Regions from separate parts of the Micromonospora sp. NPDC003816 genome, predicted to be linked through region 1. Evidence: riboswitches for the same ligand, from Rfam matches in the RefSeq annotation. Region 1 holds a riboswitch; the other holds the start of a gene.
What was found. Region 1 has a riboswitch for thiamine pyrophosphate ahead of ACFYTT_RS17365 (thiamine phosphate synthase). Riboswitches for the same ligand answer to the same signal wherever they lie in the genome.
Positions count from the first base shown of each region.

Region 2: linked by a shared signal. The riboswitch ahead of ACFYTT_RS29045 (ECF transporter S component) and the one ahead of ACFYTT_RS17365 (thiamine phosphate synthase) in region 1 are both predicted to bind thiamine pyrophosphate.

Region 1 is NZ_JBIANP010000004.1:353,148-356,683, reverse strand. It holds gene thiS (sulfur carrier protein ThiS) at 1-1, opposite strand, end outside; gene thiO (glycine oxidase ThiO) at 16-1,269, opposite strand; gene ACFYTT_RS17365 (thiamine phosphate synthase) at 1,263-1,889, opposite strand; TPP riboswitch at 1,884-1,992, opposite strand; gene ACFYTT_RS17360 (ThuA domain-containing protein) at 2,386-3,536, shown strand, end outside.
Region 2 is NZ_JBIANP010000016.1:12,597-16,132, forward strand. It holds gene ACFYTT_RS29035 (TIGR03943 family putative permease subunit) at 1-349, opposite strand, end outside; gene ACFYTT_RS29040 (permease) at 346-1,416, opposite strand; TPP riboswitch at 1,618-1,723, shown strand; gene ACFYTT_RS29045 (ECF transporter S component) at 1,792-2,382, shown strand; gene ACFYTT_RS29050 (ABC transporter ATP-binding protein) at 2,458-3,536, shown strand, end outside.

The DNA.
Region 1 (3,536 bases):
TCATGCATCCTCCGTTCACTGCGCAGGTCGGGTGGCGTCGCCGGACGCGCCGAGGCCGTCCCCCGGTCCGACGTGGGCAGCGGACGTGCCGAAGCCCTCGCCCGGTCCGGCGTCGGCGACGAACGCGCCGAACCGGTCACCCGGTCCGACGTCGGCGGCGAAGCGCTCGGGGCGGAACGGGCGGCCGATGGTGTCGACGGTCGCCCCGGTCACCAGGTCGGTGATCAGGTCGGCGGTCACCGGGGTGAGCACGATGCCGTGCCGGTGGTGACCGGTGGCGACCAGCACGTCCGGCCGGCCCGGCAACGGACCCAGGATCGGGGCGTTGTCCGGGGTGCCGGGGCGCAGCCCGGCGATCGCCTCCACCAGGTCGTACTCGGCCAGTTCCGGCAACAGATCGGTCGCGGCACGCAGCAGTCGCAGCACCGCGCCGGCACCGACCGCCAGATCGGAGCGCTCCTCGACGGTCGCCCCGACGACCACCTCACCGTCGTCGCGGGGCACCAGATAGACGTGCTCGCCGTCGGCGTACCCCCGGATGACGTGCCGGAAGCCCGGCGGACCGCCGTCGGGCGCGCGCAGCCGCAGCACCTGGCCCTTCACCGGGCGGACCGGCAACCCGGTGAGGGCGGCCGCGCCGCAGCCGGCGGCGATCACGGTCACCCGGGCGCGGACGTCGGCCGGTGTCCGCACCGGCTCCGGGACCACCGTCGCACCGGCCCGCTCGGCGGCGAGTCGCAGTGCCGGCACCAGTCGGCGCGGGTCGACCTGGTGGTCGGTGGCGGCGAGCGCCCCACCACGGACCCGGACCGCCAGCGCCGGCTCGCGGTCGCGCAGCTGCGAGGGGCGCAGCGGCGTCACCGGCAACCCCAGTCCCTGCTGGTACGCCCAGAGGCGACGCGCCTCGGCGAGGTCGTCGGCGGTGAGCCCGACCATCAGCGTGCCCTCGGTGCGGTAGCCGATGTCGGCGCCGGTCGCCTCGGTCAGCTCGGCGGCGAACGCCGGCCAGCGGGCGGCCGACTCGGTGAGCAGGGCGGTCAGTTCCTGCTCGCCGAAGTACGCCTCAGCCACCGGCGCGAGCATCCCGGCGGCGGCGTGCGAGGCACCCGAGCCGGGCGCGGGATCGTGCACCACCACCCGCAACCCGCGCGCCGCACAGCGCCAGGCGATCGCCAGCCCGATCGGCCCCCCACCCACGACAGCTACGTCGGGTGTAAGGAAGGGCCCCCTGCTAACGCCTGCGGTAGAGGAAGGGTCCCCTGCTAACACGTCAACGCTCCGATCAGCTCCGCCGCGACGCGAGCCGGATCGGCGGCGGCCGAGAGCACACCGACCACCGCCACCCCGTACGCCCCGGCGGCGCGCAGCGCGGGCAAGTCCGCCACCGTCACCCCGCCGATGGCGTACACCGGCACGGTGACCGCCTCGGCCACCGCCCTCAGACCGGAGACGCCGATCGCCGGCGGCAAACCGTCCTTGGTGGTGGTGGCCCGGCACGGACCGACGCCCAGATAGCTCGCGCCGGCACCGACCGCCTCGGTGGCCGAGGCCGGTTCGCGGGCGGTGGCCCCCAGCACGGCGGCCGGGCCGAGCACCTGCCGCGCCGCCGCGACCGGCAGGTCGTCCGCGCCGACGTGACCACCGGCCGCGCCGGTGGCCAACGCCACATGCAGCCGGTCGTTGACCAGGCAGTCGACCGCGTACGGCGCGCAGAGGGCGAGGACCCGTCGGGTCAGGTCGTACGCCTCGCGGTCGGTCGCGGAGTCCTCGACCCGGACCTGCACCAGGAGTTCGGTACGGGCCACCGGCAGTACGGCCCGGAGCACGGCGAGCGGATCCCGCCCGGGCCGGGTGTCGGTGATCAGATGCAGTCGTCCCAGGGACGGCACGGCAACTCTCCTCCCTGCGCCGGCATTACCCGGATCAGGTTCGACGGTCGGGGGCTCACAGCCCCCCTCTCAGCCCGGTCGACCGGGCTCCCGTGGGTCACTTGCGTGGCCACCGTACGACAGATCCGCTGACCTGCCAAGGTGCGTCCCGCCAGGGGAGCCTGCTCCGCCGCCGGCGTTAGGAGGGGTCCCTTCCTCTACCGCAGGCGTTAGCAGGGGACCCCGCCTTGCACAGGGGGAATGCGTGCTTCACACATAAAAACGGTAATTACAGCCCACCGATACCGAAACGTTACCCATCGAAACCTTGCCATGGATCGATTCAGCGGAATTAATTTGTTCAGCGATTCGACATAATGCCGCAACGGAAGCCCTGGCACGGCACTCCGGCTGCGGCTCCATCAGGGACGGTCTTCGGCGAGCCGGCCCCCGCGACCCCTGTCCGGCAAGGATCAAGGAGACCGGAGTGTTCCGACCACGCCGTATGCGCGTGCCCATGACCGCCACCCTTCTCACCCTCGGACTGGCCGCGACCACGCTCGCCGGCGCACCCGCCGCCCAGGCCGCCCCCGTTCCGGTAGCCCAGGCGCCGGCCCCGCAGGCCGAGGCCGACCCGTTCTCGGTGCTGGTCTTCTCCAAGACCGCCGGCTTCCGGCACGGTTCGATCCCGAGCGGCATCGCCGCCATCCAGCAGCTCGGCGCGGAACACGGGTTCACCGTGGACGCCACCGAGGACAGCACCGCCTTCACCGACCAGAACCTCGCCGGATACCAGGCGGTGATCTGGCTCTCCACCACCGGTGACGTGCTCAACGCCGACCAGCAGGCGGCGTTCGAGCGCTACATCCGGGCCGGTGGCGGGTACGCCGGCGTCCACGCCGCCTCCGACACCGAGTACGACTGGGAGTGGTACGGCGGCCTGGTCGGGGCGTACTTCAACAGCCACCCGGCCAACCAGCAGGCCACGGTCAAGGTGGAGGACCCGGCGCACCCGTCCACCGCGGATCTGCCGGACCGTTGGTCCCGGTTCGACGAGTGGTACAACTACCGCACCAACCCGCGCGGCAAGGTGCACGTGCTGGCCACGCTGGACGAGACCAGCTACTCCCCCGGCTCCGGCGCGATGGGTCACGACCACCCGATCGCCTGGTGCCAGGACTACGACGGCGGCCGGGCCTGGTACACCGGTGGCGGCCACACCAACGAGTCGTACGCCGAGCCGCAGTTCCTCGGTCATCTGCTCGGCGGCATCCGGACCGCGGCCGGGGTGCAGGACGCCGACTGCGGCGCCTCGCTGACCGCCAGCTTCGAGAAGGTGACGCTGGACAGCAACACCAGCAACCCGATGGAGCTGGACGTGGCCGCGGACGGCCGGGTCTTCTACATCGAGCGCGACGGCCGGGTGCAGATCGTCAAGCCGGACACCGGCAACACGGTCACCGCCATCGACCTCGACGTCTTCACCGGCAACGAGGACGGGTTGATCGGCATCCGCCTCGACCCGGACTTCGCCACCAACAACTGGGTGTACCTCTACTACGCGCCGAACGACGGGGTGGCGCGCAACGTGCTGTCCCGGTTCACGGTGAGCGGTGACGCGATCGACGCGGCCTCCGAGAAGGTCGTCCTCCAGGTCGACACCCAGCG
Region 2 (3,536 bases), on a different contig from region 1:
GCGGGGCGACCAGCAGCAGCCCGAGCACGGGCAGGATGAGCAGCCAGCCGATCCGGGGCTCGTGGTGGCCGTGGTCGTCGTGCTCGTCGGTCTGGCCCGTCGCCACCGGGGCGGGACCGCTCACCGGGCCGGTGGACCCGCCGCCGGTCGGGGCCGTCGCGCGGGGCGCGGAGGGACGCAGTTCGTGCCAGAGGGTCATCACCGCGGCGACCACGAGCAGCAGACCGGCGGCGATCAGGAACGGGCGCAGGCCCTCCTTGACGTACCGCAGATAGAGGTCGGTGACGCTGGCCCGGATCACCGCCCCGCCGAGCAGCAGCAGGATCACCGCTTGCGCCTGTCGGTTCACAGCAGCACCATCCCGACTCCGGTGGCCATCAGCAGGGCGACCGCGAACGTGGCCGGCGCGAACCGGAAGGCGAACCGCCGGCCGAAGACACCGGCCTGCATCGAGATCAGCTTGAGGTCGACCATCGGCCCCACCACCAGGAAGACCAGTCGGGACGTGAGGGAGAACTGCGACAGCGAGGCCGCGACGAAGGCGTCCGCCTCGGAACAGAGCGAGAGCAGGACGGCCAGCAGCGCCAGCGCCAGGATCGACAGCCAGGCGTTGTCCGCGAGGGTCTGGAGCCAGCGTTCCGGCACCAGCACGTTGATGCTGGCGGCGGCCATCGCGCCGAGCACCAGAAAGCCACCGGCGTGGGTGACGTCGTGCCGGACGGCGGCCCAGAAGGCCCGGCTCCGCCGGGGATCGTCCAGCTCCGGGCGACGCGGCATCTTGATCCACTCGGTGCGGCCGAGCCGCAGCCAGAGCCACCCCATGATCATTGCCACGATCAGGCTGGCGACCCCCCGGGCGAGGACCATCTCCGGATTGTTGGGGAAGGCGACCGCCGTGGCGACGAGCACGATCGGGTTGACCGCCGGGGCGGCCAGCAGGAAGGCCAGGGCCGCCGCCGGCGTGACGCCCCGGCGGATCAGCGAGCCCGCGATCGGCACCGACCCGCACTCGCAGCCCGGCAGCACCACACCGGCCGCGCTGGCCGCCGGCACCGCGAGCGCCGGGTGCCGGGGCAACGCCCTGGCCCAGAACGACCGGGGTACGAAGACGGCGATCACGGCGGAGAGGAGGATGCCGAAGACCAGGAACGGCACCGCCTGCACCATGATCGAGACGAACACGGTGGTCCACGTCTGGATGCGGGGATCGTCGAGCGCCCCGGCCAACGGATCACGAAAGATGATCAGCAGGACCAGCAGCGCCGCCAGGATCTCCACCGAACCGATCCGGTCGCCGAGCCAACGTCGGGGCGGCTCGCCGCCGCCCGGCCCGGCCGGACGTTCCTCGGTGGCCACGCCCGTCGGACGACCCTCCGGTTCACCGGCCGGCACGGCATGGTCCGTGTCTGTGCTCACCCTGCCGCCTCTCGGCCCTCGTGGATCGGCGGCCTGAGATTACCGTCCGGAGCCGATGACGTCGATGGATGTCACGAAACCGGGCGGGTTCCCGCGCCCGGTGGGCACCTCCGGAACCAACGGTCGTCGGCAACCGGCATGACCTGCGTAGATCACATTGTCCGTCGATCTTCGAAGGTGTTAGCGTCGGCGGGACAACACCACCTCCGACAGGGGAGCGCACAGCGCTGAGAGTGCGGGTCCGCCCGCAGACCCTCCGTACCTGATCTGGGTAATGCCAGCGCAGGGAGTTCGGTCCACCTCCAGCCCGCCACGCCCGGCCACGCCGGTCGCGGCGTGCGTCTTGCCTGGTTCGACACTGGACTGGGAGCACTCATGAGCCAACCGACCACCACCCGGTGGCGCACCGTCGACATCGTCGTGGCCGCGGTGATCGCCGTCGGCTTCGGTGTCATCTTCTGGGCCTGGGGCCTGCTCTGGCGGGCGGTCGACCCGGCCTTCGCCTTCTTCCCGGCCAGCCAGGCCGTCATGTACGGCGTCTGGCTGGTCCCGGCGGTGCTCGGCGGGCTGGTGATCCGCAAGCCGGGTGCCGCGCTGTTCTGCGAGGCGGTCGCGGCGACGGTCTCCGCGTTGCTGGGCTCCGAGTGGGGCGGTGTCACCATCGTCCAGGGCCTGATCCAGGGCCTCGGGGCGGAGATGGCCTTCGCCGCCTTCCGGTACCGCTCGTTCCGGCTGCCGACGGCGCTGCTCGCCGGCGCGATGACCGGCCTCGGCGCCGCCCTGTTCGACTTCTTCACCTGGAACGCCGCGTACGAGCTGGGCACCTACCGCATCCCGTACGCGCTGCTCACCGTGCTCAGCGCCACCGTGATCGCCGGTGCCGGCGGCTACGCGCTCACCAAGGCGCTCGCCGGCACCGGCGTCCTGGACCGCTTCCCCGCCGGTCGCGAGCGGAACCTGGTCTGACCACGCCCGGTGGAGCCGGCCCGACCGGCTCCACCGGGCCACCGACGGGTCGGGCACGAGAGACGGGGGTGGCGGGTGGGTGAGGTGCGGCTGCGCGGCTTCGGCTGGCGCCACGCCGGGCGGCGCGCCTGGGCGGTGCGCGGCGTGGACCTGCGGGTACGCCGAGGCGAGCGGCTACTGCTGCTCGGGCCCTCCGGCGCCGGCAAGAGCACCCTGCTCGCCGCGCTGGCCGGACTGCTGCCGGAGGACTCCGGCGAACAGGAGGGCAGCATCGAGATCGACGGCCGGCCGCCCGCCGAGATCCGCGAGCGAGTCGGCATCGTCTTCCAGGATCCGCAGTCCCAGCTCGTCATGGCCCGCAGCGGCGACGACGTCGCGTTCGGGCTGGAGAACCGGGGCGTACCCGCCACGCAGATCTGGTCCCGGGTGGACGAGGCGCTGCGCCGGGTCGGCTTCCCGTACCCCCGCGACCGCCCCACCGCCGCGCTCTCCGGCGGCGAACAGCAGCGGCTCGCCCTGGCCGGCGTGCTCGCGCTCCGTCCCCACCTGCTGCTGCTCGACGAACCCACCGCCAACCTCGACCCGGCCGGGGCCGACCTGGTCCGTGCCGCCGTGGGCCGCGCGGTCCACGGCGACACCACCCTGATCCTGGTCGAGCACCGGGTGGCCGACGCCCTGCCGCTGGTCGACCGGGTGGTGGTGCTCGACGCCGGTGGCGGCGTCCGCGTCGACGGCCCGCCGGAGGCCGTGTTCGCCGCCCACGGCGACGCCCTCGCCGCCGACGGCGTCTGGGTGCCCGGCCGCCAGATCCCGCCGCGCCGGGCCACCACCGGCCCCGGCGAGGTGTTGCTCACCGCCGACCGGCTCGGCCACCCGCCCCGGCTGGCCGCCACCGACCTGGCGGTACGCGCCGGAGCGGCACTCGCCGTGCTCGGCCCCAACGGCGCCGGCAAGTCCACCCTCGCGGTGCTGCTCGGCGGGCTGCTCAAGCCGGGCACCGGGCGGCTGGCGGCCGGCGTCGAGCTGGCCGGGGCCGACGCCCGCACCCCACCGCACCGGTGGCGGGCACCCGCGCTGGCCCGCCGGATCGGCTCGGTGTTCCAGGACCCGGAGCACCAGTTCGTCACCGGCACGGTCTTCGACGAACTGGCACT